2 linked regions of the Saccharophagus degradans 2-40 genome follow. The protein of the gene in region 1 interacts with the protein of each later gene in a pairwise test. Links are inferred from orthologs where the notes say so. Each region holds a gene or a part of one and is shown in the gene's direction. Other genes may lie near its edges. The genes, in order: lepA and SDE_RS00650.

Region 1 (15,654 bases):
GCTAAACACGCACCTTGCTCTAACGCTGTGCTACAGCCCACTTCGGCTGTAGCATTAAAAAACGGTACTTCATTTGCCTGAGTATTAAACACTGCTACCGCAGCCAGTGATGAAGATATTTCGAGGCTAACCTTAGAAAATACCGCATACTTTTTAAGTGTGGCTAGTGCTTTTTCGGCATTGCTTTTATGGGTGCGTAAGCCAAAGTGCTCTGGCCCCAGTTTTGCGGCTGTAAAGCTGCTTACCATGCGCCCCTTAACGTTGCAGTGGGCGCCGAGCGAAAACTTACCGTTGGCAATGCTCTTAAAATCACACGTGCATTGGCCTTGAAGAAATTTTTCCGCATCTGGGCCTTTCACTTCTATTAGCACGTGGTCGAGGAGTGGAATGGCGCACTGCCAGCTTTTAGCAGAGGTTGGCGTGGTGGTTGCGGCAGTATTTAATTGGGTCCAATCAAACATTAAAGCGTTCCATGTTTATGGTTGAAAAAGCGGTATGTTGCATGGCATGTTTACCTATATGCGGCTATTTAGTCATAAATCAATGGGCGCTAGCAGCGTGTACTTCTTCTTTGGCTACTGGCGCGCGTAAGTTATACTGCGCCCAATATTGTTGGCTAAGGTTAATAGCGCTTAGCACTGGCTGCTATTTACTAAACTGTTATTTCGCTGTTTAAGAGTACAGAATGGATATTAACAAATTACGTTGGGCTTCACGCAGAGGCATGTTAGAGCTAGATTTAGTGTTAAACCCTTTTTTGGATAATGTTTATTCTACACTTGGGGCCGATGATCAGGCGCTATTTCACAAATTGCTTGAAGAGCAAGATCAAGATTTATTCCAATGGTTTATGCGTAAAAGCGAACCAGAAGCGCCAGACTTAAAACGAATTGTATCGATTATTCTAAATAATACGGGCTTGCAGGACTAATCAATCATAAGTTAGTTCGGTAAACCAATAGCATTATCAGGGACGATAATGAAAATATCAGTCTATTTTGACTTGCCCTTACGCCTCTCTCGCATCCTCCTTATTGCTTATTTGTTTTGCGGTTTAACCCTGCTTATTTTGTGGGTTTCTGTTGATTTACCCCTAACGCTCAGCTGCCTTGTGGGCGGTTTGTTCGCTTATAGCGTGTTTGTTGTATGTGTGCGCTTAAAGCGGTTATCACAAGTGCAGCAATTACGTTTAGACTTGACAGGTTTCTGGGTTTGGCGTGGCGCAGGTAAAGAGGGTGTCGATTCTCTTGAAATTGCTTATGTGTCGCGCTGGCTGGTTATTCTTAGTTGTACGCTTTCAAACACACGTTCTGGCTTAGGTAGCTTATGGGCAGAGAAGCTACATCTCATTGTATTACCCGATTCGATTGTTGCTAATAAAATGGCAGGCGAGTCACCATTGCGACCATTATTTGTAGCTATAACAACAGGGCGCTTGCAGAAGTGCATCGCCCAACCGAGTAAAAAAATTACTTCCAGTTGAGCGAATACTAGGGTTACCTGTTTATTGTGTAGGGGCGTGAACAATAATGTTTTGTGCCGCGTAGTTCATGGGTACGAGGATGGTATCTTGAGCGATGGGGGATAGTTCGGGGTAATCCAAGGAATAATGTAGTCCTCGGCTTTCTCTGCGTTGAATGGCTGAGCGAATAATCAGCTCGGCAGCGACGGCGAGGTTGCGCAGTTCGATTAAATCGTTACTTACTTTGTAGTTAGAGTAGTAATCGTTAATTTCTTTTTGCAAAAGCTTAATGCGATGAGTTGCGCGCTCTAAGCGTTTGTGGGTGCGAACAATGCCCACGTAATCCCACATAAAGCGGCGCAATTCATCCCAGTTGTGCGAAATCACAACGTCTTCATCGGAGTTGGTTACCCGCGATTCATCCCATTGTGGTGAAGCCTGCGGTGGGGCAATGTTATTTAAAGTGGCGAGTATCGATTCGGATGCAGAGCGGGCGTATACAATGCACTCTAGTAGCGAATTGCTCGCCATGCGATTAGCGCCGTGCAGGCCTGTGAATGAGGTTTCACCTATTGCGTAAAGGTTAAGTAAATCGGTTTGGCCTTTGTTGTTCACCACAACGCCACCGCAGGTATAGTGCGCGGCTGGTACAACAGGTATTGGCTCCTTGGTGATATCTATCCCAAATTCTAAGCACTTTTCTCGCACGGTAGGGAAGTGAGATTCGATAAACTCTGGTGTGCGATGGCTAATATCCAAATACAGGCAATCGCTACCTAGGCGTTTCATCTCATGGTCAATTGCGCGAGCTACGACATCCCTAGGTGCTAATTCGCCCAGCGAATGGAAGTTGTGCATAAACTGCGACCCGTCGGGCAATCTCAATTTAGCCCCTTCGCCGCGCAATGCTTCGGTAATAAGGAAGGTTTTGGCCTTGGGGTGGTAAAGGCAAGTGGGGTGGAACTGATTAAATTCCATATTGGCCACTCGGCAGCCTGCACGCCACGCCATGGCTATTCCGTCGCCGGTAGCGCTGTCTGGGTTACTGGTATAGAGGTACACCTTACTTGCACCACCTGTGGCCAAGACCACGGCTTTTGCATTAAACAGTTCCACTCGGTCTTGGTGGCGGTTAAATACATAGGCCCCCGTGCAGCGCAAGCGTTTGCTGTTTGGGTCTGGTTGTCGAATGAGGTCCAGTGCAATGTAGTTTTCAAATAGCTCCACACCTTTGGCAACCTGCGCAGACTCGAGCAGGGTAGTGTGCACGGCTTTACCTGTTGCATCAGCACTGTGAATGATTCGTCTGTGGCTGTGGCCACCCTCACGGGTTAGGTGGTAGTTTTCGGAATCTTCATTACGGGTAAAGTTAACGCCGAGGTTGATTAGCCATTCAATCGCGCTTTTGCTGTTTCTAACGGTAAAGTCTACGGCGTCTTCATGACAAAGGCCTGCGCCCGCAACGAGTGTGTCTTTAACATGAGATTCAACACTGTCGTTATTATCTAAAACTGCAGCAATACCGCCTTGTGCGTACCAGGTTGAGCCTGCACGCAGGTTGCCTTTACTGAGTACGGCAACTTTACAATGCCCAGCAAGATTGAGTGCAAGGGTTAAGCCTGCAGCACCGCTACCTATAACAAGTACATCGACATTGTGTGTTTGGGAGGGGTGGGCGAGCGTTTTGCGAGAGGGTTTGGCTTTTTTCACTTACGGTCCTGATACTTCATGTGGTTAGGGCGTTTGCCGGAATTATGAACAAATAATGATACTTATTAAAGTAATTCCTTATATCGCGTCGTAGGTACCCGCGCTAAGTTGTTGATTTTGCGGCGTCTGGAGCAAGTAATTGGGTATACTATACGCGCTTTTAGATTGAACTTTTTGCGCCATGCCGAGTCTTTTGTGTTACAAATAACAGAAAACGGGTACATTACTGCACTTTTTTAAGCAGCTAATTAAACTGCGCCCAGTGTGGCCATTAATGTAAAGGCACAATACGCCAAACTAACTTTTGCAATGAGTACTAATACAAATATCTCACAGCTATAGGGCATGGGCTGTGAGAATAGGGTAAAACGATATTGGGCTATTCGCCGTATCGCTATTGTCGCCATAAATTGGCGAATAATTGGGGAGTAGTAAATGACAGCGCAAACTGCGCAGGATTCAGATCATCAACTTGTGTTGCGTGTGCAGAAGGGCGATAAACGCGCTTTTGACATGCTTGTTATTAAATATCAGCACAAGATTTTATCGATTATTAGCCGTTACATTAAAGATAACGCTGAGATCCACGATGTTGCACAGGAAGCTTTTATTAAGGCTTATCGTGCTATTGGCAATTTCCGTGGCGATAGCGCGTTTTATACGTGGATCTACCGCATTGCTATTAATACAGCAAAAAACTATTTAGTATCTCGCGGGCGGAGGCCGCCATCGAGTGATGTAGATGTAGAAGATGCCGAGTTTTATTCGGGCAGCGACAGCCTTAAAGATGTGGATACTCCAGAAAACCATGCAATGCGCGATCAGCTGGAGACAGTAGTAAATAATGCTATCAAAGCTCTGCCAGAGGATTTGCGTACTGCAGTGACTCTGAGGGAGATGGAAGGGCTAAGTTACGAAGAAATTGCCGAAGTAATGAGTTGCCCTGTGGGTACGGTTCGGTCGCGTATTTTTCGCGCTCGGGAAGCCATTGATAAAGAAATTGCACCATTGCTGTGACGCTTGTATTGTGTCGCTGGCGGCGAAATGTGATTTTTTTGTGAAAATTGTCACTTCTAGGGAACTACAGTGTGAACTGGGTTGTCTTACTTAGCAGGCAGGCATTGCCAAAAGCACAAATACTTATTCGTGCTTGGTAGTCTCTGAAAACATAATTACAGCTAAACTATTAGCACAGCGCTTATACAGGTAGCGAGTGTATGACTGAAAGCCAAAAACATAGCCTCAACGAGTCCCTATCAGCATTAGTTGATGGCGAAAGCAATGAGTTGGATTTGCGTAGAGTGCTAAAGCAAAGCGCAGCCGACGATGAGTTAAGAGAAACTTGGCGTCGCTACCAGTTAATAGGTGCGGTAATGCGTAACGATAAAGATGTTGCGCCTTCCATTGATATTTCTGCCGGTGTAATGGCAGCTATCGCTGATGAGCCAGCCCCCAGTGTGGCTAGCACTAGTAAAGTTAAAACTTGGCTCGAGGGAATGGGTAAAGCGAGTATTGCTGCCGCCGTTGCGGTGGGGGTGCTTGTTGGTGTGCAACAGTTGCCCAGTGAGCAAACAGGCGAAGAGCTTATGGCGGGTAGCGATGCAGCAGTACCTGCAGCGGTTAATGCTAATGTGCCAGATTGGTTTCAAAGTCAGCCTTTAAGTGCTCGCACAGTAAGTGGAGCAGGGGAAACTCATTCCGCGCCCGCAGCTTATGCTTCTTATCCTCGTGGCTCTGAGTTACCATCTGTAAATATCTCGCGCTTGTCTAGTGATCCAGAGCTGGAAGCGTACTTAAACAGAATGTTAGAGAAGCACGCCCAAAAAGCAGCGGCTGAAAATGGTATTAAAATGGTGCCCTTAGCCCGAGCGTCTTCCGTAGAAGGGGAATAATCCTGTAATGAAAATCGCTTTATCGCTAGCGATTGTGCTGGCTGTAGTGGGGGTGTCCCCTGCAGTCAGTGCTCTAGACAAAACCTCCTCTGTAGCCGAAATTCTCAATCAGCTCGGCAATTCCACCAAATCCCAAAATTACCGCGGTGAATTCACGTACGAACACGATGGCACCATCGATATGTTGCGTGTTGTACACGCTGTAATTGATGGCGTTGAGTACGAGCGTATTTACCACCTTAATGGGCCAGAAAAGTCCTTTATGCGTGAAGGGCAGAGTATTGACTGTGTTACGGCAGGTAATCATCTTTTACGCGGTCGAAGGCTTACGTTATCCAGCGGGCGTATGGTGAGTATTGATCAGAACTATCAATTCCATATGCGAGGCGAAGAGCGTATTGCAGGTCGAGAGGCGTTAATACTGCAATTGCTCCCCAAAGACCCTTATCGATACGGCATGGTACTAGGTGTAGATAAGCAAACGGGCTTGTTGACCAAGGCCGTTATTACCGAGGGGCAGAAAAAGGTATGGGAGCGTATTCAGTTTGTTTCGTTGAGCTTAGACGACGATATGGGGATAGAAGCTATTTACCCTGACCTCGCTACGGGCAAATCCAGTTTGGCGCCTTTGGTTGAGTCCTCCATGGTGGACGGCTCCGTGGTAGATGGCTCCGTGACCACCGAAGTACCGGCTTCCCCAGAAGGAAGTATGATTGATAATTCGAGCGAAGCGAGTGCTAGTGCAGAGCCGCCGGCGAATGACGCTGATCAAGATTGCCGTCAGCCCGCAGCATCTAAAGCACCGCTCCAACCTGCATGGGTGCCCAATGGTTTTGTGTTGTCCGACTACTCTTATTCTGATGAAGACGGGCATATGGAAACCTATACCGACGGCCTTTCAGTATTTTCTATCTTTATTGGTCGTGTTACCGATAAGCCTTCTCAGGCAGTTGTTCGAAATGGGGCAACAGTTAGCTTATTAACCAGTGTGCCCAGCGATAACCAATTCGTAACAATTACTGTTGTGGGTGAGGTGCCTGCGGTTACCGCGCACCGCGTTACGCAGTCGTTGCGCGTGCCTGTAGTTAAATAGAGTTAAGCAGAGTTAAGTAAAGTTAAATAAATAGTTAACCAAGCAGTTAACCAAGCAGTTAAATAAGTAGCTAAATAAAATGTTATCAGAAACCGCAAAAGTTGTTGCTGTAGAGTCCGATGGGCTTTGGGTGGAAACCCATCAGCAATCTGCGTGTAACCAATGCCGAGCTAAAAATGGTTGCGGTCAAAAGTTGCTTGCGGGTGGCCCATCTAACGCTACGTTAGTTAAGGCAATTTTTAATGCTGCCTCACCTTCCGAAATTTGGACTGTGGGCGATAACGTTGTTATAGGTATTGAAGAGCGCGCGTTAATTAACGGCGCGTTTATGGCCTATGTATTACCGCTACTATTTATGGTTGCAGCTGTTGTGGCAGGCTCTTTTGTTGGTTTGTCCGATCCAGTTCTCGCCTTGGTGGCGCTGGCAGGGGTGTTGCTAGGTGGTTTAATTGTGCACCTTCACGGCAAGCGCCAATTAAGCACTATAAATAGCGGCGGCGAGTCGTGTTACCAAGCTGTTGTTATGGCAAAAGCGGCGTCGCTAGATTAATTTTTCTCTTGATTTTTTTTGGTTTTATCCCCACCTATCTGTTGACGGCCATATTTGCCGCTCATGCTATTAAGTCTATTTTTATCTGAACTTTTTACTGTTTTTTTCTTCGAAGCTTTTACTTAATTGATAATGTTAGAGGTTAAATAATGGTTCGCATCTCATCTTGGCTGTTGGTTTTTTGTGTGCTTACTTTCACGGGCGTGGCCAACGCTAATCTGCCAGATTTTAGTGATCTAATAGAGCGGTCGTCACCCGCTGTAGTAAAAATTAATACGTCTGCAAATGTGGCTCAGGGGCGATTACAGTTGCCACAAGGGCAGCAAGTGCCAGAGTGGTTTAAACACTTCTTAGACCCAGGGCGGCAAGGAATTAGGCCAAACCAACGTGTTCAATCGATGGGGTCCGGTTTTTTTATTTCTGCCGATGGTTATGTAATTACCAATCACCACGTTATTGATAATGCCGATGAAATAACCGTTGAGCTTGTCGATCGAAGAGAATACCCAGCCACCGTCGTTGGGGTGGACCCACGGTCCGATTTGGCGTTATTAAAAATAGACGAAGACAATCTTCCATTCCTGAAGGTTGCTGAAGGTTCGCCCTTAAAAGTGGGTGAGTGGGTAGTGGCCATTGGTTCGCCATTTGGGCTTAAGTTTTCGGCGAGTGCCGGTATTGTAAGTGCAATAGGGCGTAGCATACGCAATCAGTCTGGTGAAGATTACGTGCCCTTTGTGCAAACGGATGTAGCTATAAACCCCGGCAATTCGGGTGGCCCACTGTTTAACCTTAAAGGGGAGGTTGTCGGCGTTAACTCGCAAATCTATTCCCAGTCCGGCGGCTCTATCGGTTTGTCGTTCGCCATCCCATCAAGTGTAGTTAATAACGTTGTTAAGCAGTTGAAAGAAAAAGGCACAGTTTCACGCGGTTGGTTAGGTGTGGTTATTCAAGAGGTAGACGGAGACTTGGCCGCATCTTTCGGTTTAGATAGACCGCGCGGTGCTTTAGTGAGCGAAGTGTTGGAAGATTCGCCCGCAGAAAAAGGCGGTTTGCAGCCCGGTGATGTCATTGTGTCTTTCGATGGTGGTGAAATTCTCACTTCTAGTGATTTACCTCACCTTGTTGGAGCAACTCAGCCCGAGTCCAAAGTAGATGTTGAGGTTGTGCGCAAAGGCAAAACCAAAAAGCTAAAAGTGGAAGTTGGCGCTCTGCCTGGGGCTGATGCTGTTGCCACGCTAGGTGGAGGACCTGGGGCGGCTAAAGGCGGGGTGCTTGGTGTGCAAGTAACTGATGCACCTAAGGATTTACTGGAGCAGTTGAAGCTGGATGGCGGCGTGCTTGTGCAGGCTGTAGCGCCAAATAGCCCAGCAAGCAACGCGGGCATTAAGGCTGGCGATGTAATTTCTGAAGTGAATTTCATCGAGGTTAAAAGTGTAAAATCTCTTCAAAAAGTCGCCAAAGAGTTACCCAAAGGTAAGTTGTTGCCCATTCGATTCTTTAGCGATGGCCGCCCCGTATTTAGAACAATCAAAATAGCTGAATAACACTTGCTTATCACCTCTGGAGGGCGCGCATAGCGTGCGCCTTCCAAATACTGTAGACTTGCGCCACTAACCGATGCGTGTTTTTCTAAACAGTGCATTTTTAACCTTATTTTTCAAAGAGTTGCGCGTTTAAGTGACAGATTTAAGTCATATTCGAAACTTTTCCATCATTGCCCATATTGATCATGGTAAATCCACTCTAGCCGACAGGTTTATTCAGCACTGTGGCGGCTTATCTGCTCGCGAAATGGAAGCCCAAGTACTGGACTCCATGGATATCGAGCGAGAGCGCGGTATTACAATCAAGGCGCAAAGTGTAACGCTGTCCTATACCTCCAAAAGTGGCAAGGTATATCAATTAAACTTTATTGATACCCCAGGGCACGTGGATTTCTCCTACGAAGTATCTCGCTCACTTGCTGCATGTGAAGGTGCACTGCTAGTGGTTGATGCTGCACAAGGCGTAGAGGCTCAGTCTGTAGCTAACTGCTATACCGCGCTTGATCAAGGCCTAGAAGTTATTCCTGTACTGAATAAAATCGACCTGCCGCAAGCAGAGCCAGAGCGAGTAGCCAGCGAAATTGAAGACATTATTGGTATCGATGCCACTGATGCCGTGCGCTGTAGCGCTAAATCGGGCCTTGGTATAGAAGATGTGCTGGAAGTGCTCATTAAGTCTGTACCTGCACCTGTGGGTGATATCGACGCACCTTTGCAAGCCTTAATTATCGACTCTTGGTTTGATAACTACCTTGGCGTAGTGTCTTTGGTGCGTGTGACTCAGGGTTGCTTAAAGACTAAAGATAAAATCATATTGAAGAGCTTGGGCAAGCCTCATGTAGTCGATATGGTGGGCGTATTTACGCCAAAGCGTAAAGAAACAGGCATTTTAAAAGCTGGTGAAGTGGGTTTTGTTGTTGCTGGTATTAAAGAAATATTAGGTGCGCCAGTTGGCGATACCATTACTCATGCATCTACAAGCACCGTTCCTCAGTTGCCTGGCTTCAAAAAGGTTAAGCCTCAAGTTTACGCGGGCTTGTTCCCAGTAAGTTCAGACGATTACGAAAACTTTCGTGATGCGTTGGGTAAGTTAACTTTAAACGACGCTTCTCTGTTTTACGAACCCGAAAGCTCTGAAGCATTAGGCTTTGGTTTTCGATGTGGTTTCTTGGGTATGCTCCACATGGAGATTATTCAAGAGCGCTTGGAGCGTGAGTACGACTTAGACCTGATTACAACTGCACCTACAGTAATATATGAAGTAGAGAAAAACGACGGTAGCGTTGTGTACGTAGATAACCCGTCTAAGTTACCAGATTTAGGCACTATTGCGGAAATGCGAGAGCCTATAGTTGAAGCCAATATGCTAATGCCGCAGGCATACCTAGGTGCAGTAATTACCTTGTGTATTGAAAAGCGCGGTGTGCAAAAAGATATGCAATATCTGGGTGGTCAGGTTGCATTGAAGTACGAGCTGCCTATGGCAGAGGTTGTGCTCGATTTCTTCGATAAGCTTAAATCTGTAAGCCGTGGTTTTGCATCCTTAGATTACAATTTCGTGCGCTTTGAGGCGGCCAAGCTTGTACGCCTAGATGTACTTATTAATAGTGAAAAAGTAGATGCTTTGGCGCTTATTGTTCATCGTGATACTGCACAATATAAAGGTCGCTCACTTGCGGATAAGATGAAAGAGCTTATTCCTCGGCAGATGTTTGATGTGGCTATTCAGGCGGCTATTGGTGGCCAAGTGGTGGCTCGTACCACGGTGAAGGCGCTGCGCAAAAACGTAATTGCAAAATGTTATGGCGGCGACGTTTCTCGAAAGAAGAAATTGCTAGAGAAGCAAAAAGCCGGTAAAAAACGTATGAAGCAGGTGGGGCGTGTAGAAATTCCGCAAGAGGCTTTCTTAGCTGTGCTCAAGGTAGATAGCTAACCTCACGCCATTATGCAAGTCGGGCTTCGGCTCGGCTTGTGTCTACGTAAACTAAATTAAGCTCGGTTAATTATGGATATTAATGTTCCTCTAATTTTGTTTTTATTGGTTGCTGGTACTGGGGTGGTAACCCTTGTAGATAGAGTGCTATGGGCCGGTAAACGCAAAGCTGCAATAGCAAAAGTGCAAGAAAACTTCAGCGAACTAACCGAAGAACAAAAAGAGGAAGACAAGAAGTATCAAGCGGCAATAGCCACTGCTTCTGCAGAGCCTAGCTATGTAGAGATATCAAAGTCCTTTTTTCCCTTATTAGCACTCGTGTTTGTGGTTCGATCTTTCATTATTGAACCCTTCCAAATCCCGTCTGAATCGATGGTGCCAACGCTAGAAGTAGGCGATTTCATTGCAGTTAATAAATTTACCTACGGGATTCGCTTGCCTATACTGCGTACTAAGGTGTTGGATATTAACGACCCCGAGCGCGGCGATGTAATGGTGTTTTTTCCCCCTAATGAAAAGCGCTACTTTATTAAGCGTGTTATCGGGCTGCCGGGCGACAAAGTAAGAATTCAAAACAACCGCTTGTTTATTAATGGTGTGGAGGTTCCGCGCGAACACGTAAGCGACGTGATTCCAACAAACCCCGGTGAATTCTGCTTCAGTGTGGGCGGGGTGTATAAAGTCATGGAAGAGACGATCGATGGTAAAAAACACATCATGCGTAATTGCTCTACGCCTAGCTCAGCTGGCCTAGCTTACTCAAGTGTTGTGCCTGAAGGGCATTACTTTATGATGGGCGATAACCGCGATAACAGTGGTGACTCCCGTAAATTTGGTATGGTTCCCGAGGAGCGTATCGTCGGTAAAGCATTTGTAATTTGGATGCACTGGGATAAGTTTTTAAGTATTCCAAGCTTTTCTCGAGCTGGCTCAATTTAGCTCGCTGAATTGTAAACCCTTCTCGCATTAGTCGGAGTAATAGTTATGAATAAAAAGTATCAAACTGGTATGGGTACTATGACCCTTCTGGTATACCTCTGCTTTGCGGGTATTGTTTTACTTTGCTGCGCGAAAATAGTTCCTGCTTTATACGATGACCGAGTTTTGGTGTCGAAGGCTTTAGAAAGCCTAATGAAAGAGCCAGAATTAGAGTCTATGACTAAAACGGAAATAAAGTCCAAAATAGACAAATTTTTTAGTATGAATGGTATTCGTGGCGAAGCGACAAAGGGAATTAAAGTTGTACGCTACGGCGAAGGCATGCTAGTAAACATTAAGTACGAAGTGCGCAATAACCTGTTTAAGAACATAGATGTGGTTATGCATTTCGAGCACCAGCTGAATACGGCAACCAAGGAATGTTGTGAATACCTTGTAGAAGATAATGAACCAGAATGATCGATTGGTAGCCCGATTGGGCTACACCTTCAAAGATAAAAGTCTCCTTAAGTTAGCTCTTTCTCACAGAAGTTATGGCAAACAAAACAATGAACGCGTGGAGTTTCTGGGCGATTCACTGCTAAATTTTATTATTGCAGAAGCCTTGTTTGCTAAGTTTCCCACCGCCAAAGAGGGGCAGCTTACCCAGCTCCGCGCCAATCTTGTTAAAGGTGAAACTCTCGCCGAAATAGCGCGTGAATTTGGTTTGGGTGATTTTCTTCTGCTAGGAGAAGGGGAGCTTAAAAGTGGTGGTTTTCGTCGAGCGTCCATTCTCGCCGATGCCGTAGAAGCCTTGATTGGTGCCATATACTTAGATTCCAACAGCAGTATGCCTACGTGCCGTGAGCGCGTGCTGGCATGGTATGCCACAAGACTTGATAAAGTCGAGCTTAAAGCCACAGCCAAAGATGCTAAAACCCTTCTACAGGAATACCTACAAGAGCGCAAAATGCCGTTGCCAACCTATACTGTACTAGCAGAGGGTGGCGAAGCACACTCTCGCCAGTTTACAGTGGAGTGTACTATTACGGGCAAATCTAAGCCCTGCAGTGCGGTGGGCAATAGCAAGCGAATTGCAGAAAAGCTTGCTGCCGAAAAAATGCTAAGTCAGCTTACAAATGCCTAGTACAGGCAAGCAAATTATCTGGGCAAGCTAGCCCAACAGGTTAAAACCATGAGTTCAGAAAAAACCTACGCGGGATATATCGCTATTGTTGGCCGCCCAAATGTGGGCAAATCAACATTGTTAAATCACGTGCTTGAGCAAAAAATCAGTATCACCTCTCGCAAGCCTCAAACCACGCGCAATAATGTTGTGGGTATTAAAACTGAAGGCGGCGTGCAAATGGTGTTCGTCGATACCCCAGGAATTCACCTCGGTCACGATAAAGCTATTAACCGGTTTATGAACAAGTCGGCGTCGTCTGCCTTAGCCGATGTGGACACGGTAGTGTTTGTGGTAGATAAACAGCACTGGACTCCGGAAGATGAACATGTGCTTTCGCAAGTAATAAATGTTAAGTGCCCAGTTATTATCGCGGTGAACAAGGTTGACCAGCTAGAAGATAAAAATAGCATCTTACCCCATTTGCAACGGCTTGCAGAAAAGCTACCTAAAGCCGAAATTGTGCCTATTTCTGCATTAAAAGGGCAAAATCTCGACCGTTTAGAAGCTCTCATTAAAAGCTATTTACCTGAAGCAACCCATTTTTACCCAGATGATCAGATCACCGATCGCAGTTCGCGATTTATGGCTGCAGAGATAGTGCGTGAAAAAATCACTCGTCAATTAGGTGCTGAGCTGCCATACCAAATGGCCGTGGAGATAGAAGAGTTTCAGCACGAAGGTACGCTAATTACCATTCACGCGCTTATTTTAGTGGAGCGTGATGGTCAAAAGCGTATATTAATTGGCGATAAAGGTGAAAAACTAAAAGCAATTGGCTCTCAAGCTAGGGAAGATATGGAGAGACTGTTTGATTGTAAAGTTATGCTCAAACTATGGGTTAAGGTTAAGTCGGGCTGGTCGGACGATGAGCGTGCTCTACGTAGCTTAGGTTATACAGACTAGAGCCTTGTAGGCTTGCTTACATGAGTACTTACATGAGTGATGATGTAACAGATAACGCCTACATTCTTCACTCACGTGCGTACACGGATTCGCGAATAATCATTGAGTTTTTTACAGAAAATCATGGGCGCGTAGCCGGTATATTTAGGTTGCCAAGTAAAAAACGCCACTTTAAACCCCAGCCTTTCACACTCTATACCATTCACTGGCGTTGGGGAGCTGAGCTTAAAACCATTTTGTTTTTAGACCCCATTGCCAACGCCGAAGCTTTGGTGGGTAAAGCTTCCTACTGTGGCCTATATCTTAATGAGCTAGTTTTGAGGCTGTTAAGTAAGGAAGACCCCAGCCCAGAAATATTTGCTGCGTATAATGCAGCGCTTAAAGGGTTAGTTGGTGGCCAAGAGCTAGAGGCGCCATTGCGGCATTTTGAGTTAGGTATTCTTGCAGAGCTTGGTTACGCGGTTGATTTCGACTTCGACAGCTCTGGCAATCCCATTGCTGCATCAAACAGTGTTGCTTACTTGTTTAAAGTGGGGGAGGGGTTTTCACTTTATTCTGTTGGTCAAAAGCAAGTTGGGCACGTATATAGCGGTGCTGTATTGCGTGATATATCGGCTCGCAACTTTTCTAATACCCCAGTAAAAAAGGCTGCTAAGCAGATTTGTCGGGCTTGCCTTGCGCCGCTGTTGGGCGCAAAGCCATTGAAATCCCGAGAGCTATTTTTATAAGATCGCAGTGTTAATCGTCACTAAAAAGCACGTCTATATCGTGTTCTTCCGCCCATTGCAGTAAGTTTTTTATCTCCGCTTCTAATAGTTGTATTTCATTCGCTAAATTGTTGTACTTGTTTTTTTGCAGGTTTTTATCAATCTGTTCGCTTATGGCTTTTAGTCGTGGCACACCACAATAACAGCAGCCTCCATGCAGTTTATGTACTGTTTCTTGCAGTTCATCAAATTGCTTGTTTTCGTACTGTGTACGGCTTTTGTGAAGCACATCGGGTAGTGTTTCTATAAGCATTGAAAGCATATCGCCGGCCAGGCTAGGGTTTTGGTTGGTAAGGCTTAGGCCTAGCGCACGATCTACAATGGCGGCAGCTTGACTATCTGTTGCGGGTTGATTCTCACCGGTTTTATCGGCGTTAGGTGAGTGCTCAATTAATGCGCTTGCAACAGGTGCCGGGTTGGTGGGCGCAATCTTGGTGGCAATAGTTACATTGGTCCAGCGTTCAATAACATGGCGCAATTCGCTTTCGCTCACGGGCTTGCTTAAACAATCATCCATGCCTGCGAGTAATAATCTGGATTTTTGCTCGCTGACTGCATGGGCGGTAAGTGCAATTATGGGTGTTCGTGGGCCGCTTGTTTCAAGTTCACGAATATGGCCGGTAGTTTCAATACCATCCATAGAGGGCATTTGAATATCCATTAGAATCAAATCAAAATGGGAATCTTTTATTTGGGCAATTGCTTGTTCGCCACTTTCCACAGGCGTCACATTAATGTTTAACCCTTTAAGCAGCTCTGTTACAAGTTTTAAGTTAGCGGGGTTGTCATCTACCGCAAGTATATTCACCTGTTGCTGTTCAAGCGGTTCGTGCTGGTGAAGATAGGTTCTACTTTCAATATTCTCAGTAGCTACAATTTCTAATTGTTCGCAAATGGTTTGATGCAGCTTGTTACAAAAAAGTGGTCTATTAATAAATAGGCTATTGGTGCCGGCTAGGTGTGGCTCTAGTATGCGTTGAATACTGCTTGGAGCCAAAATAATTACAGGAATATTGAAACGATGGTTTAGCTGAGTCACGTGTTCGCAAATACGCAGACGATCGAATGTTTTGATATCAATCATGCTATCGATAATTGCTATATCTACTGGCTCGCTATTACTAAAGAAGCTTATTTGAGGTTCAATGTCCTCCATCTCGCCAGTCTCGCAAACTTTTGCCCCCCAACCGGTTAGGTAGTGGGTAATTTCCATTCGCCCCATATTACTGTGATCGAATACTAGCGCGTGCACGCCGCGCAAAGTGCCCGCTAAATAGGTTTGTTTTGCACTCGCGCTCGGGCTTCTACCTAGGGTGCTTGTAAACCAAAATGTGGCCCCTTTTCCTAGGGTGCTTTCTACACCTATAGTGCCATTCATTCGGTCCACAAGGCCTTTTGCGATGGCCAAACCTAGGCCGGTACCGCCGTGTAGCCGGCTTTCACTCGAATCCAACTGGGTAAACGGGTCGAATAGTCGCTCCTGTTGATCTTGAGATAAGCCTATACCGCTATCGGTAACTCTAAACTTTAAAGTGAATTGATTCTCAGAGCTTTGGTCTTTGCTAACGCCCAGTAAAATATAGCCAACATCTGTAAATTTTATGGCGTTGGAAACCAGATTGCTTAGCACCTGCTTCAAGCGAAGCGGGTCGCCAAGCAGGTTTTCGGGTACATCGTGGTCAATAATGGTGAG
Region 2 (15,523 bases), 2.7 Mb from region 1 along the record:
CCGCCTTTCCATTATTTACAGCAGGAAGGTAAACAAACTTTTTGGCGGCTTTTATCGAAGATTTTACAAACATTTCGTCGGATGCTTCGACTACAGAAACCTTTTTGACCTTACCTCTAGATGAAACCAAATAACTGACAATGACATAGCCATCCAGATCGAGTTCAATAGCTTTTTTAGGGAGCGTGGGGCCGTACTTCAATATAGGTATAGCCTCTCTATCGACACGGCCATATAATATATTCATATACTCCTTGGGGCAGTTATTTAATTTAGGCTCATACTCAACATGCTTGCCGTGAAGGTAGTATCCAATAAATAATTTCCTACACGCAACTATCAAATCTGCTCTCTGTTCAGGGTTGGTCCAATTCGTCACCCCGTAATAGAAATACTTTAGCGAAAGCTCTTTTTCGCCCTTACCAAAATAGTAGCTGCCGTTACTTAATATCTGCGTCCTAAACTCTGGATCATCATTATTCTCCTCAGCCACAGCGAAACCGCTGAGGTTGAGCATGATTATCGCTAATATTGTTCTAATATAATTCATAGTGTTAATGTGTGCCTGTCCTTAGTTTTCTCTTCCAACTCTTTACTTTGAAGAATAATCGTAAGCAATAGTGCAGCAAGAGCAAAAAAACTAAGTATTGGATTTAGAGTTCCCCCAATGAAGTCACCGAAGGTCCCCAGCGTTCATGCTCATTACTTAATGAGCATGCAAAGTTCATAAAGTAGAACACAATTACAACGATAACAATTCCAGTTGCAACTGAAAATATCCATGCCAATGACGAGAATACTTGACCTGAAGTCATTGATTTATGGACAAATCCGAGACACCCACTCCTACCATTGAAGAATAATCGTAAGCAATAGTGCAGCAAGAGCAAAAAAACTAAGTATTGGATTTAGAGTTCCCCCAATGAAGTCACCGAAGGTCCCCAGCGTTCATGCTCATTACTTAATGAGCATGCAAAGTTCATAAAGTAGAACACAATTACAACGATAACAATTCCAGTTGCAACTGAAAATATCCATGCCAATGACGAGAATACTTGACCTGAAGTCATTGATTTATGGACAAATCCGAGACACCCACTCCTACCATTTTCGCGATCTGGCCATCCCTTAAAATTCCGGATACCTATATTTTAACTAGGTTGATCGAATCGATGCGCTTCCGATTCTTCAACGAGTGGGTGTCTTATCTTTTCGTGGAGGCTGAAGGCCGGAGCGGTGTTTGAGCGAATTGTTACATGTTTTACGCCCATGAGACACCAAGTGGTAATTTAAAACTACTGTACTCCAAGTGTAAAACTCGACGCTGAGTCGGAAATATAGCCTTACTAGATGAGTGCAGTATATGTGGGCGCATTACCAAAGCCGAGCCTGCTGGAGCTTCACATGCAACCGCCTCATGACTTTGAGTGTACTTTTTTATAGCACAGGGATCTAGGATGCCTAGCTTATGACTATTTGGCAAAACTTTTAGACACCCATTCTCAAGGCAAGTATCATCCAGATGAATTCGAAAGGTTACCATTTGCTCTAACACACTCACCGGCGGCTGGACGTGGAGAACTTCATCTTTAATACTCCAAGGCCCCCATCCATTCTCTTCGATTTTTTCAGATACGGTTACAGTTCGATCTTGGTGCCATGTAACCAGCCAGTTATTCTCGGATGTTTTATTGAACAATATTGCGCGAACTAAACTTGCGTCACCTGAAAGGTATTTATTTACATAGGCCATCAACTCATCAGACGCTGCAATATTGCGGATAGATGAATATTTTTTCTCTGCATTTCTAATTCCGCCAGCTTTATCAGGGAAGCTGACATCCATTAATTCGCTATTTATAGAATTGAGCTGATTGTCAGATAAAAAATCATCTATCAATTCATATCCAACTTTTAAGCCTGGCACTAAGTTTGATCCTTGGTTGACATTGTAACATCGCGCTCCGGAACGTCGGTCCAAGCCGCGAAGCCTTAATGCGCATGTTAGGTTTTGTTGAAAAAAGAAATTACGTCTGGCTCACGGAATCTTTTAGCTAGTGACCCCAAGTTCACATATACTTCCTCTAGATTTCGGCACGCAAGAATAAACTTGCCACTTTCTCTAACATGAAAATATTCAACTTCCGGTTTTCGATACCTGCCGTCATTGACATGAAGCTCGATTAGAAATCCATTTAGCACTAAAGATTGAATTGTTATACAACCATCATAACGGCCACGACTCAAGGGCATTAAAACCCCTGGGTAATATGAACCCCGATAGTTCAACCTAGAAATAACTATCGAGTATTCATTTTGAGAAACGAAACTTCCCTCGTGAAGGATATTTCTAAATAGTTCAGCGTAAGGCCCAAGCTCATACTCCGAGAACATGTGCAGCTTTGAGATACTCATACGCCAAAATATAGATAGAACCGCCAGCTTTATGTGCAGATAATTAAAGCCTCCAACAAGTTCAATACCCGCAGTTTCTGTAACCGTTAGCTTTTGATAACTCTTGGCAGACAACTCCTTCACAACCAAACTAAAAGAACCTTCCCAAAGAGATAACTTGGTTTCACATTTTTGGCATAGCAGCCTCTCTCGATATCCACACTGCTCCCACTTAATGTTTTTGTTGTCGATTGCTATCGGTTTGAACACATGCTTCTGATTATATATTTTTTCATAAGCAAACTCTGGGACGATATGTGACTTTCTAATTTCTATGTTTTTCTCAAAGCATAGACGACAGTCACCTAAATACGAAGCCATGACACTCCCTCGAAATTAACGCCGTTATAACCTGCATATTGGGTAGAGTGTGGCGCGCTGCAACAATGAGCGCAGCGTAGCCCAAAATGTCACGTTAATTATTTGGTTATGCACCAATTGCATATTTATAAATACTCTTACTATTCTTTTTAGGCCTAACAATTTATCTCTTTAATACTACGGCTCTATACCCGTACCTCCACAGTGTTGGCATTCTATTGGCTGGTAAACGAGACCTTCATTTTCACCGAGGTCATTAATATTCTGAATATTAGGCTTTCCCACTCTAGTTCCATTACAAACTGTACATTCCATTTCTTCATTATCGTCATTCATTTCTTTGCTTCTGATTCGTTGGCTGCCTAACATTGTAATTTACGCCACAGGCATACACCGCCAGAGCGCCTATATCCGGTATATATCCCTAAACATAACTTCAAACAATTTGGATACCAGCCCCAGCTATATCTTAGCTGCTCAACCCTGCCGCTCGTTATCAGGCGTCGCTGTACCCGCAGCCACCCTCAATGTAGCTTACTCAAACTCTATGTGTGAACCAGTTAACGTTTTTAAGTTTATAACAGAATTCCTACCCTAGATATATACATGGCACAAAATTCAACCGATATGCGTGTGTTAACTAATTTTATTCGGTTTAACAAGTTGCTGGCTTAAGTGGGCCTAAGGAATTTATTGGTATGGTTTAGCAAACCGCTTACCTAATCCGCTTTTATTTTCATAGGCACTTCAACACCGTCCTGTGCCTTGCCATCTTTTGTGCGTATTACGTAAATGTTTTGCTCTTTCGCTAGGTCTGGAAAAACGAGCCATTGAATTCTTGCGCCCAAATCCAATTGCTTCGAGTCTTTGGTGTACACCGTGATGCGTCTGCTCGATAGGTTGAACTCCAAGTAATCTATTTCACAATTCAATTCTTTGCCGTGAAAGATGTAATTTATGGCTTTGCCGCGGTCGCAGTAAATATCGAATTCTTGATGCGATTCGAAAAGTGAATTTTGTGGGGCATTACTTTCTTCGGAATTATTTTCGTTGTCGTAGTTGTCTAACTGCTTTAAACAAAATGTTATTAGGCTATCTAGTAGCGCCTTTTTAATTATTGGGTGTTTATTGGAATTTAGCGTATACCAGCATACATATTTACGCATAAAACTAATGGACGATTCTCTATCCTCTTCCTTTTTAAAAGAACGTAGAAGAAGCTCGCCGAATGACGTTACCGTTGATGAAAATAATAGAATAACTAAAGCGAAGCATAGCGATATGGCAAGTAAAGCAAGCGCTTGGGTAAGTGTTGGGCTACTATAAATAAATACTGCACACAGAAACACGCCAGCCTTTAGGTAATTTATTGTGGTTAACGTTTTTCGGTAGTTTGATTTAGGGTAATGCCTATCTAGGCAATCCTGTTGTGATTCGCCTTTACTTAGCGTTTCTATGGCATCTACAAAATGGTTTATCCATATTTTTTGGGTGGCGGGGGTGTGGCCACCTCTTAAACAGAACTTTTTAGCTACAGCCAGAGGGGGGAATGCTTTAAACCATTCTGGCTTTGCGTGCTTGAATGCAAAGTTGTCGGCCTCCATCTCATCTGCTATTTGGCAGTTTAATGTATTGGAAGACCTTAAAAAGGTGTTTACTGCTTCAAGAAGCAGTAATAGAAAAACAATAGCCAAACCAATTAAACTAAAGCCATCTCTATAAAGCACAAAAAGCGCAGCGCATAAAACAACGAGTAGGCCAATTGTCGAGTTGTATTTACTAAGGGATATTGCCCTCATATTTAGATGGCCAATTTCGTGTAACAACTGGAACTTTTGCAAGCCACTCATTTTCTCGTATTTGCTTGGCACAAATATCCAGTTTCCTAAAAGGGTGGGGAAGGTTACTACTTGAATTGGCAGGGAGTCTTGCGTGGGTATATTGTCTTTGGGTACAAATATTTTTAAAGATTTAAACATCATGCGAAACGACAGAGATGTTTTTTTATCTATCTCTATGCCATCCTTTGCAAGCCCCTGTAACCAATCGTGTTGTGATACCTCTGTAAAGTTACTTGGGTTAATTTTATCGACGAACTTGAACAGCTCAAGCATGCTTTTGCGGTTTGCTAGCAGAGTCATCTCTAGCATAGAAACCGAGGACATATAGATTATTGCCGCTACGACTATTAATAGGCTGTGGAAGGAAAAGCCAAAAAACAACAGGTAGGTTATTTCTAGTGCTACAGGCGCGCTCGAAGAAAAGCTATCAACCAAGAAATCACGTAATTTTCTAAATATATAAATAAAAAACCACATAAAGCATCTCTCCTTTGCTTGCCAGCGTAATTACATACTGGTGTTTCTATTCCGTCGTATTATTCGTCGCCTGTTCCAATTCGTTTAGGGTATCAAACAGTTGGCTTAGTAATTCTGGGTTAGAGATGAGTAATGCATTGATTTGTTCATCTTTTACAAGCGCTTCTCGTACCGAATCTATTGTGGTTTGCTTGTCTTTTTCTTTATTTATGCGCCTATCTTCTAATTTTTTATTCACCCAAAATCCTGTTGCTAATAGGGCTTGCGCGAGAGTAACAATGCCACTTATCAACCCGATGCTTTGGCCTGGGTCTATGAAGTGCCCTTCATCCAGCGAGTGGTAATTTGCACCGTCAATTATTCTATTAAGTGTCGTGTCGCCAACCATTTCCGCATCTAGCGGTGCAACACTCTTTACACAAACTAACAGTTTTTCTCTATCTAACTCATTCATTTCGTCACCTCATAAATAATGAATTACTAAGTGAATGGATATTGAAGTATCGGGTAAGCCTAATAAGAGTGTGAGCAGGTTTTTGTTACAATAAATAGATTGCCACACTATAAACAAACAAAACCTACTAAGTTTGTTGCCTAGCTACTTGCCAACAAGCACGCACCAGAATAACTCGTGTCACACGTTCACCGTTTTAAACGATATGAACCAGTGAACCGTGAACAATCCGAGTCTATAACAGAATTTTGCAGATGAATACCTGCTTGACACGTAAATCATCAACCTTCAAGAAACAAGGCTAGCTTAAAAACGTTAAAGGTGGGCGCAGCATTTTCACTGTAATATTTTATGCAACTAACTTACATACTTGCCGCTTAGCTAACGTTTAGAGGAGGAATTATATCTATTAAAGAAAACAAAGCTTTGAAAAGGAAGGAATACCAAAGGCTAACCATTGGCACGCATTGTAAATATGTTCTTAAAAACCCAACACCAATACCACTCAAACACACCGCCGAAAAAAGCCAACAGCAAGCAACATAAGGCTTTAAAATAAAGTCTTTTCCTAGCAATTAGCAATTAGCAATTAGCAGCTAGCGATTAACGATTGTTAGTTAACCCTCAAAACCCCATTCCCATTTCCATGGCAGCCGTTGCAACTACCGCTGGTTATTATCCCTGGCATGGTGCGTATCATGCCGCTTGGGCCTTCTATTTCTGGGTCTACCCCATCTTTAAAACCCGTTGCGGGGTTTACTTCTAAACCGGCGATAGATTCCGACGTATAGAAGTTACCGCTGGCATCGGTGGTAAGCGTAGCGAGCAGTGTGTTGGTACCAGCCGCGTATATGCGCACAGTGCCATTGGTTTGCGGTGTGGTGCCGGTGGCATAAATGGTACCGGCTACGGTGAATGCCACTGGTGCGCTGCCGCCATCAGTATGACAGCTTAAGCAGTGTTGGCCGGCATTGTGGCTGGTTTGGGCCGACGCGCCGCTGCTGGAACTGCTAGACGAAGACGAACTACTAGTTGAAGACGAGCTACCAGAGCTAGATGAATCGGATGAGCCGCTGGCCCCGCCGCCACAGGCTGTAAGCGTTGCAATACAAAAACTTATTAGGGCGAGAGATTTATACATGGGTTACCTGCGTATTAGCTGGCCAAGTTAAATGGCAAATGCCATTACGTATGGCATTAATAGTAGCGCCTTGACGCCAGCCCATGTGCTTAAGGTTGTGTAAGTGCGGCCTAGTTCACTCTAATTTATTAACGGTACCTAAAATTTAAAAAAAGCCGAGTAAAACATCTTACTCGGCAAACACGGTTTTAGAGCTTAAAAATAAAACCTACACTGGCAATATCGGTGCTGCCAAAGGCGCCGTCGTTATCGGCGGCAAAGTCTATAATTTGGTACTCGGCTTTTAGGGCAAGTTGTTTAGATAGGTGCATTAATACACCGCCGCCATAGGTTAGGTCGGCATCGTTAAGGCGCAAACTTGCGCTGGAATTATCCGCGTGGGCGTAGCTGTTTATATCTGCTCGCCAAAAGTACTGGCCAACTTTGCCGTATAGCTCTAGGTCATCCGAAAGGGGTAGGTGACCAATAAGCGATACATTTAGGCCGGTAAATTTTAAGCTGTTATCTAACTGGCCATCGTTATAGGTTTCGCTTGCGGTAAACTCGCCGGTATCTAAATAACTTACTTCTAGGGCAAAAAAATCACCAAAGCGTGCGCCGGCACCAAAGTTTAATGTGGTGGAATCTTCCGCAAAGCCGGTAGTGGTGGCACTGCCCACGCTGCCAGTAAGGTATGACTCGGCATAGGCAGAGCTGCTATAGTAGGCGGCGCTTATTGCTAGGGTAAGCGCGAAGGGTAGGGTAAGTAGTTTGCGCATAATCAATCCTCTGTGTGCGTTTTTCGTCTAGTTGCCCTCACTGTATGCCCCTTTGGCTGAATCTTTTCTGAATACGGTTGTAAACGTACCTATGAATTCCTCTGTTGATGTTATTGCGCCCAAATGGCGTACCCCGCAAATATTCTTGTTGGCCTGCGTGTTTGTAATGTCTTTTACTTTTGCTACGTGGCAGGTGCTGCTTAATAACTTTGTTATAGAGCGCGCAAATTTTACCGGGGTAGAAATTGGTGTGTTGCAAAGCCTGCGTGAAGTGCCGGGCTTTTTGGCGTTTACCGCGGTGTTTGTATTGCTGATATTGCGCGAGCACTATTTTGCATTGCTTAGTTTGTTAACCCTGTGTGTGGGCGTTGCGCTTACTGGTTTTTTTCCTACCGCGTTGGGTTTGTATTGCACCACGGTGTTAATGTCTATTGGCTTTCACTATTTCGAAACCATTAACAAATCGCTTACGTTGCAGTGGATAGATAAAGCAGAAACCCCCCACTTTATGGGGCGTGCGCTGGCCATTAAAGCGGTTGGTTCGCTGGGCGCCTACGCCATGATTTGGCTGGCTATGGAATGGATGGGTGTGGATTACGTATGGATGTACCTAATTACCGGCACCATAGGGTTTATGGTGGTGCTGGTGTTATTTGCTAAGTTCCCAGATTTTAACCAAGGCGTAGTGCAAACTAAAAAGCTGTTGGTGCGCAAACGCTATTGGCTGTATTACGCGCTGGTTATGTTAAGCGGCGCGCGCAGGCAAATTTTTGTGGTGTTTGCCGGTTTTATGATGGTGGAGAAATTCGGCTACACGGTGGGGCAAATTAGCAGCCTGTTTATTATTAACTATATATTTAACTTCTTTTTTGCCGCGCGCATAGGCAAGTGGATTGGTGTAATAGGCGAGCGCAATGCTTTGGTTATTGAATATGTGGGCCTTATTTTTGTGTTTACTGGCTACGCTTTTGTTAGCAACGCGCAGTTTGCCGCAGCCTTGTATGTTATCGATCACCTGTTCTTTGCCTTCGCCATTGCTATTAGTACCTATTTTCAAAAAATAGCCCAAAAAGAAGATATAGCCGCAACCGCGAGCGTAAGCTTTACCATTAACCATATTGCAGCGGTGGTAATACCCGTGCTGTTAGGCATGGTGTGGATAGTGTCGCCAGCGGCTGTATTTTTTGTGGGTGTTGGTTTGGCGGTGGGCTCGTTGGTGTTATCGCTTAATATTCCCGCGCGGCCAGATATAGGCAATGAAGTGCGCGTAGGTAAGGTTGGCTAACGCCATAATCTTATTGAGTGGTTAGCGGCCTGCACGCGGGCCGCTATCGCTATCGTCTATAAAGTTAGTGCGCAGGTGTGATGGGCGGCTGAAATCCGCGCGCTCGCTCACGGGCTTATAGTTAGCCAGTTTGCGTTGAGTGCTTTCTTTAATTTTAATCTCTTGTTGCTGTTTACTGTCGCGAGCTAAGAGCTTACTAAACCACAATTTAACCATATTGGCTGTGCGCGTTCCGTTTAATGCCTGTTGATGATCTATGCGTTAGGCTATTTGTATACGCCGCAAAGGCGCAAATACGCTAACGACAACTATTGGCTGAGCGATGAATGGAGCTTCAACCAGTGTTCAAATAGTGTGCTTTGTGCAAGGTTTTGGGGCAGGGAGGCGCGTATTCTTGAAGTTTGGCGCGCCAAGCTGCTGGGTTTGCTTGCCTCGCAGAGTATTTATAGTTTTGTAACGCAAATAGTCTGCCAAGCAAGAGGCAGCATTTTAACGGAGCAGCCCACATAACTTTGTGCGCTACATCGCCATTCCGCAGTGCAATATCGTCTAAATCTACCGTGGTTGCTTATTAATTACTCTGTTGCCCTTTTTCGCCATTTTTGAACGGCACTTTGCCACTTGCTGCCCCTAGCCTGCCCCGTGAGCTTGGTTTACTTGCTTTAACCAAATAGGGAGAGGCAACCGTGAACACACACCGCAAATTACACCTAATGAACAAGCTTAAAAAAGCGCGCGCCGAGGGCATAGCGTGGTTTTTTTATGCGCTGTTGGTATTTTCTTTTAGCCTGTACACCACCCAAAAAGCCAACGCAGGTGAAGAGCCGGCATCTGGCCAATTAACGCTTGTGGATGCCACGGGCAACAGCTTGGATGCGCTGCATTTATCCACCCATGTGGATATGCAAATTAACGGCTTAATAGCCAAGGTAACGGTAGAGCAGGCCTTTACCAATAACAGCGATGAGTGGCGCGAAGGGGTATATGTGTTCCCCTTAGATGAACAGGCCGCAGTTAACGCCATGGAAATGGTAATAGGTGATCGCCGTATAAAAGGCGAAATTAAAGAAAAAGAGGTAGCCGAAAAAATTTATCAACAGGCTAAGGCCGAGGGTAAAAAGGCGAGCTTGGTATCGCAGCAACGACCAAACCTGTTTACCCAAAAGGTAGCCAATATACCGCCGCGCGAAACCATTAGCGTAAGCCTTACCTACACCCAAAGAGTGGAATACCACAGTGGTCAGTTTGGTTTGCGTTTTCCGCTTACACTTACCCAGCGCTACATACCTAATAGTGCAAATTTAGAGACGAACGTCGTCGAAAATACGAAAAATTGGGACGATGAAAGATGGGAGAACTCAGCGCCAGATACGGCAGAAAAAACGCCGACTAGCATAGACCTGGCCGCTGGCGGTTACGGCTGGCAGAGCTTTAACCCCATAATTCACACCCAAAAACCCACCCCACAGGTGCCTGATGCACACTTAATATCGCCGCCGATGGTATTGGCCCAAGGGCAGTATGGCGACGGGCAGTACGAACAGACCGGCAAAGATAACCGCGCAACCATAAGTATTCAATTAGATGCGGGTTTTAACGTGGCTAACATCGAATCGCTGTACCACCAAATTACCATTAACAAACCGCCCAGCAGCGCCTACAACGTAGAGCTAACCAATGGCAGCACTCTTATGGATAGGGACTTTGTATTGCAGTGGCGCGCAACGGCAAGCAGTGCACCACAAGCTGCAGTATTTAAAGAAACACTAGCAGGGGAAGACTACCTATTACTTATGTTGCTGCCGCCCCAAGGCCAACAGCAACACACGCAAAGCTTAAGCCGCGACATTGTGTTTGTTGTGGATACCTCTGGCTCTATGCAGGGTACTTCTATACAGCAGGCCAAACGCAGCTTGCAGTTTGCCCTGCGCGGGCTAAACCCCAGCGATACCTTTAACATTATTGAATTCGATACAAGCTTTAGCCGCTTTCGCTCGCGCCCGGTAAGTGCCACGGCCAGCAATGTGCAGGCAGCGGTAAGCTGGGTAAATAATTTAAATGCCGATAACGGTACCGAAATGTACGCCGCGCTCGAAGAGGCATTCGACCAACTAGCCAGCATCAACCCAAACGGTACAGAAAATAGCAAAAGCAGTAATAACCTGCAGCAGGTAGTGTTTATTACCGATGGGGCAGTAGGCAACGAACAAGCGCTGCTTTCGCTTATTCACCGCCGCTTAAACAATGCGCGTTTATTTACCGTGGCTATTGGCTCGGCGCCCAACAGCTACTTTATGCGCAAGGCGGCCCAGTTTGGCAAAGGTGCCAATGTGTTTATAGGTGATACCGCCGAAGTAACCCATAAAATGAATGCGTTGCTGAGCAAATTAAAAACCACCTTAGTTAGCGATATTAATGTGCAATGGCCGCAACAGTCGGAGGTGTACCCGCAGCGCATCCCCGATTTATATGCAGGCGAGCCGCTATTACTTGCGGCAAAAACCAGCGGTGCTATGGGCACAATCGACATAAGCGGCAACACGGCGTTGCAGCCGTGGCAATCCCAATTAACCATCAACCCGTACCACAACAACAGTGGCGTGGCGCAGGTGTGGGCCAAGAGTAAAATCGATGCGCTAGAAGATTCAAAAACAGAAGGCGCCAACCCGCAAGATGTACGTAAACAGGTGGTAGATGTGGCGCTTACCCACGCGCTTATTACCCCCTACACCAGTTTTGTAGCGGTGGAAGAGTTAGTGTCGCGGCCCGCCCACCAGCCTGTGCAAACGCAGGCTGTAGCTAACCTTAAGCCGCAAGGCCAAACGGTGAGTTACCCCAAAACAGCAACCTCCGCCACGTTTAACTTAGTGCTGGGTATTGGTTTGCTACTGCTGGCGTTTGCCCTGCAGTTACGCAGTATTATTCGCGCGTTGTTACACAGCTTTGCGCCCAGCGAATGCAGCGGGGTGAACGTGTAATGGTTATGGTGGATTGGCGAGCAATTAAACAAAAGTGGTTGTGGGGTTTGGTAATAGTGGGGCTGTTATTGTGCGGCAACAGCATGTGGGTACACGCAAAGGCCACACTCGCGCAGCACCTTATTGCCAGCGCGTGGCAGCAAAGCTTGGCCGACGGCAAACCCCACAAGCCGTGGCGCTGGGCAGACTCGTGGCCAGTGGCGCGCTTAAAAGTACCCGCCACAGGGGCAGACCTTTACGTATTGGCCGGCGCCCACGGCACAGCCCTCGCATTTGGCCCGGGCCATATGGATGGCACCGCGTTGCCGGGTGCCAGTGGCACCAGCGTAGTAGGCGGCCATCGCGATACCCATTTTCAGTTTTTGCAAAATCTGCAGGCGGGCGATTGGGTGCTGGTGCAACAACCCAACGCCAAGTGGCATTCGTATCAAATTCAAACCCAGCGCATTGCCGATATTCGCAAAGGCGGGTTAACCCTGCCCGCGCAAGGCGACTGGCTTTACTTGGTAACCTGTTACCCGTTTAACAATTGGAAGGCCGGTGGCAGCGAGCGCTATGTAGTAGAAGCCCGCCGCGTACAGGCAAACCAAATAAGCGGCAAAACAGCCGAAGCTGATGCCAACCAGCCCACAACACCTACACAGGTTCCGGCGCAACTGAATGTGCTTACTAAATGGCAAACGGGGTATTACAGCAGTCGCGTGGATGCTAGGTTGGCAAGTGCTCACTTTTAATGGGGGTGTTTTACTTTTACCTTATGTGCAAACAGCTAATAAACACGTTAAATAAGTGCTAAACCCTCCTAGGTGCCATAATAATGCTTGACTGAAATTCACAAGCCTTCACACTTTTGCTTTGGGTTTAACTTGCAAGCTCTTACTTGCAACCCCCTCAAGTATACGCAAAGGAGAAAGCTATGAATGTTGTAATTACTGGTGCAAACCGCGGCATAGGCTTGGCCCTTGTACAGGGCTATTTGGCTAAAGGTGCCAAAGTATTTGCGGTGTGCCGCGAAGCAACCCCAGAGCTTACGGCTACTGGCGCAGAGGTAATAGAAGGGGTAGATGTTACCGCAGCGGTATCTGTTGCTGCGCTGGCTGAGCGTTTAGATGGGGTGACCATTGATGTGCTTATTAATAACGCCGGCTTGTTCCAAAACGAGACCTTAGGCGCTATCGATTACGATCAAATAATTACCCAGTTTCATGTTAATGCCCTTGGGGCTTTGCGTGTTTCGGAAGCGTTAATTAGCAATATGGCGCGCGGCAGTAAAATTGGCTTAATTACCAGCCGCATGGGGTCTATTGCCGATAATACCTCTGGCTCTTACTACGGCTATCGCATGTCTAAAGCGGCATTAAATGCGGCGGGTATGTCGTTGGCGCAAGACTTACGCGGTCGCCAAGTGGCGGTGGCTATATTGCACCCCGGCTTTGTGCAAACCCGCATGGTGGGTTTTGCCGGCGATGTGGCCCCCGATACAGCGGCGGCGGGCTTAATCAAACGCATCGATAACCTTACCCTCGAAACCAGCGGTTCCTTCTGGCACGCCAATGGCGAGCAATTGCCTTGGTAAGCCTTGCTTTAGATGCAATTTAACAACCTATTTACTCTACATATCACTCTACATATAAGTGCCCGCTTTGCGCGGGCCGGCGGAGCTTTGCACAATGGAAAAAGCGTTAATCTATAGCTATTTATTAGATGGTAAAGGCGGCGGCAAATCGATGACTGCCGAAGAAATTACCCAGTGGCAACCCAGCGATGGGCTGCTGTGGGTACATCTAGATTACAGCGTAGAAGGCGCCCCCGAGTGGATATTTGCGCAAAAAGACTTACCCAATGTGTGTGCTCAAGCCCTGCTGCACGAAGAAACCCGTCCACGTGCTACTTTGGTGGGTAGCGGCATATTAATGTCTTTGCGCGGCGTGAACTTAAACCCCAGCGCCGACCCGGAAGACATGGTATCTATTCGGGTTTATGCCGATAAAAACCGCATTATTAGCACCCGTCACAGGCGTTTGCTAACCGTAGCCGACATAGTTACCAGCCTAGATGAAAACCGCGGCCCCAAAGATAGCGGCGAATTTATTCAAGAGTTGGTGCGCGGCCTTACGTTGCGCATGGAAACCACCATAGACATGTTGGAAGAGCGCACAGACGACTTAGAAGACACAGTCATAGCAGGCGGCAAAAACGGGTTGCGCAGCGAGCTTTCTGCCGTGCGTCGCGCCGCAATTATGTTGCGCCGCTACTTGGCCCCGCAGAGGGAGGCGCTATCGCGATTGTGTGGTGAGCAAGCGCCGTGGCTAACCGAAACACACCGCATAGGCCTGCGCGAAACCTCCGACCATTTATTACGCCTGCTAGAAAACTTAGATTCTGCCCGCGATCGCGCTGCCGTAGTGCAAGAAGAGCTGGTGAATCATATGTCCGAGCAGATGAACCAGCGCATGTATGTGCTTTCGTTGGTGGCGGCCATCTTTTTGCCGCTTGGCTTCTTAACGGGGCTACTGGGCATAAACGTAGGTGGCATACCTGGCGCCGAAAATAACCAAGCATTTTTCTGGTTTATTGCTATCCTTTGCAGCCTTACCGCCTTGCAGGTGGTGGTGTTTAAACGATTTAAGTGGATGTAAAACCAATATGGTGAATGCAATTTTCCCTAAAAAGCGCGGAGCTGGGCGGCGTAAACAAGGCGCTAGCAACCGCGATGCCGAGCAAAACTTTAGCCGCGAGCCTTTTACCGCCGAAGTGGTGGATATGGCCAGCGACGGCCGCGGTGTTATTCATCACCCCGAGGGCCGCACCTGTTTTGTAAGCGGCGTTTGGTTAGGGGAAAAGGGCACCTTTAGGTTAACCGAAATTAAAGGCCGCACCGGCAGCGCCGAAGTGGTAGAGCTTACCCAAGTGGCACCGCAAAAAATAACTGCCCCATGTGTGTACCACGGCCACAGCGCCAAGCATTGCGGTGGCTGTGCGTGGCAATCTATTGAGTACAGCGCGCAATTGCAGGCTAAGCAAACCCGCGTAGAAAAAGCGCTGGCCAATTTGTGTAAGCCCGATGCCATAGCCCCAATATTAGGTGCCGAGCGCACCGAGGGCTATCGCAATCGCGCGCAGTTCAAAACAGATGGCAGCAAGTTAGGCTATGTTGCCCCTAGTTCCAACAATATTGTGGATGTTGAAACCTGCTTGGTACTTACGCCGCACAACGCTGCTACTCTGGCCAACCTGCGCCAACAACTGCCCAACAGCGAGTGGCAGCCTAAACGCAAAGAGCCGTGGGTAACGTTGAACATTGACGAAACGCACAGTGCCGATGAGGTGCGAGTTAACGAGCGCTTGCCATTTATGCAGGCCAACAGCAGCCAAAATAAGCTAATGCAAGATTGGCTAGCAGAGCGCTTGGCAAGGGTAGATTTAGCAAACCCCGCAATAGAGCTATTTTGCGGGTCGGGCAACTTTACCGAGGTAATTGCAGCGGCAGGCTTCCCTGCGGTGGCAGCCGTAGAGGTGGAGGGCGATGCCTTGAGTGCGTTGCAAGCCAAGGCACTAACCAATGTGAGTGTGCACGGTATTAACCTGTACGAAGAAGGCGGCCTAGAAAATGCCCTAAAAACCCAGCCCAAGGCTAAAACCCTGGTGCTAGACCCGCCCCGAGACGGCTTAAAAGAGCGCGCGGCGCTACTTAAAAAGTCGTGCAAAATACGCGATATTTTGTATATATCGTGCGATTTGGCCACATTTACCCGCGATATTACCGATTTATGCGGCGCGGGCTACAAACTGGTAGCCGTACAACCCGTAGACC

Evidence for each region.
Region 2: the proteins of lepA (region 1) and SDE_RS00650 interact in binary tests that used the Escherichia coli proteins (3 or more experiments, as listed by UniProt). The link is inferred for Saccharophagus degradans 2-40 from one-to-one orthologs.

What each region holds. Positions count from the first base shown.
Region 1 is NC_007912.1:2,847,104-2,862,757, reverse strand. Bases 7,820-10,784 are described here. They hold lepA (translation elongation factor 4), read left to right. Parts: upstream 7,820-8,384; coding sequence 8,385-10,184; downstream 10,185-10,784. Other genes in these bases: lepB (signal peptidase I), read left to right, coding at 10,257-10,784; SDE_RS11760 (DegQ family serine endoprotease), read left to right, coding at 7,820-8,251. Outside these bases: SDE_RS11800 (YgfZ/GcvT domain-containing protein), read right to left, coding at 1-461; SDE_RS11795 (succinate dehydrogenase assembly factor 2), read left to right, coding at 686-931; SDE_RS11790 (hypothetical protein), read left to right, coding at 980-1,483; nadB (L-aspartate oxidase), read right to left, coding at 1,505-3,172; RNA polymerase sigma factor RpoE, read left to right, coding at 3,608-4,189; SDE_RS11775 (sigma-E factor negative regulatory protein), read left to right, coding at 4,390-5,064; SDE_RS11770 (MucB/RseB C-terminal domain-containing protein), read left to right, coding at 5,072-6,157; SDE_RS11765 (SoxR reducing system RseC family protein), read left to right, coding at 6,237-6,707; more of SDE_RS11760, read left to right, coding at 6,857-7,819; more of lepB, read left to right, coding at 10,785-11,123; SDE_RS11745 (DUF4845 domain-containing protein), read left to right, coding at 11,169-11,582; rnc (ribonuclease III), read left to right, coding at 11,569-12,249; GTPase Era, read left to right, coding at 12,298-13,194; DNA repair protein RecO, read left to right, coding at 13,215-13,922; SDE_RS11725 (response regulator), read right to left, coding at 13,933-15,654. UniProt on the Escherichia coli protein: Required for accurate and efficient protein synthesis under certain stress conditions. May act as a fidelity factor of the translation reaction, by catalyzing a one-codon backward translocation of tRNAs on improperly translocated ribosomes.
Region 2 is NC_007912.1:143,378-158,900, forward strand. Bases 12,530-15,363 are described here. They hold SDE_RS00650 (zinc transporter ZntB), read left to right. Parts: upstream 12,530-13,379; coding sequence 13,380-14,348; downstream 14,349-15,363. Other genes in these bases: SDE_RS00645 (SDR family oxidoreductase), read left to right, coding at 12,626-13,285; SDE_RS00655 (class I SAM-dependent RNA methyltransferase), read left to right, coding at 14,356-15,363. In the rest of the region: SDE_RS00575 (energy transducer TonB), read right to left, coding at 1-550; SDE_RS00580 (phytanoyl-CoA dioxygenase family protein), read right to left, coding at 1,262-1,927; SDE_RS00585 (hypothetical protein), read right to left, coding at 2,005-2,775; SDE_RS00595 (hypothetical protein), read right to left, coding at 3,495-5,093; SDE_RS00600 (hypothetical protein), read right to left, coding at 5,140-5,547; SDE_RS22260 (hypothetical protein), read right to left, coding at 6,161-6,688; SDE_RS00615 (outer membrane beta-barrel protein), read right to left, coding at 6,877-7,446; SDE_RS00620 (MFS transporter), read left to right, coding at 7,538-8,731; SDE_RS00625 (hypothetical protein), read right to left, coding at 8,753-8,947; SDE_RS00635 (marine proteobacterial sortase target protein), read left to right, coding at 9,418-11,709; SDE_RS00640 (class GN sortase), read left to right, coding at 11,688-12,443; more of SDE_RS00655, read left to right, coding at 15,364-15,523. UniProt on the Escherichia coli protein: Zinc transporter. Acts as a Zn(2+):proton symporter, which likely mediates zinc ion uptake. Purified ZntB reconstituted in liposomes also binds and transports Cd(2+), Ni(2+) and Co(2+).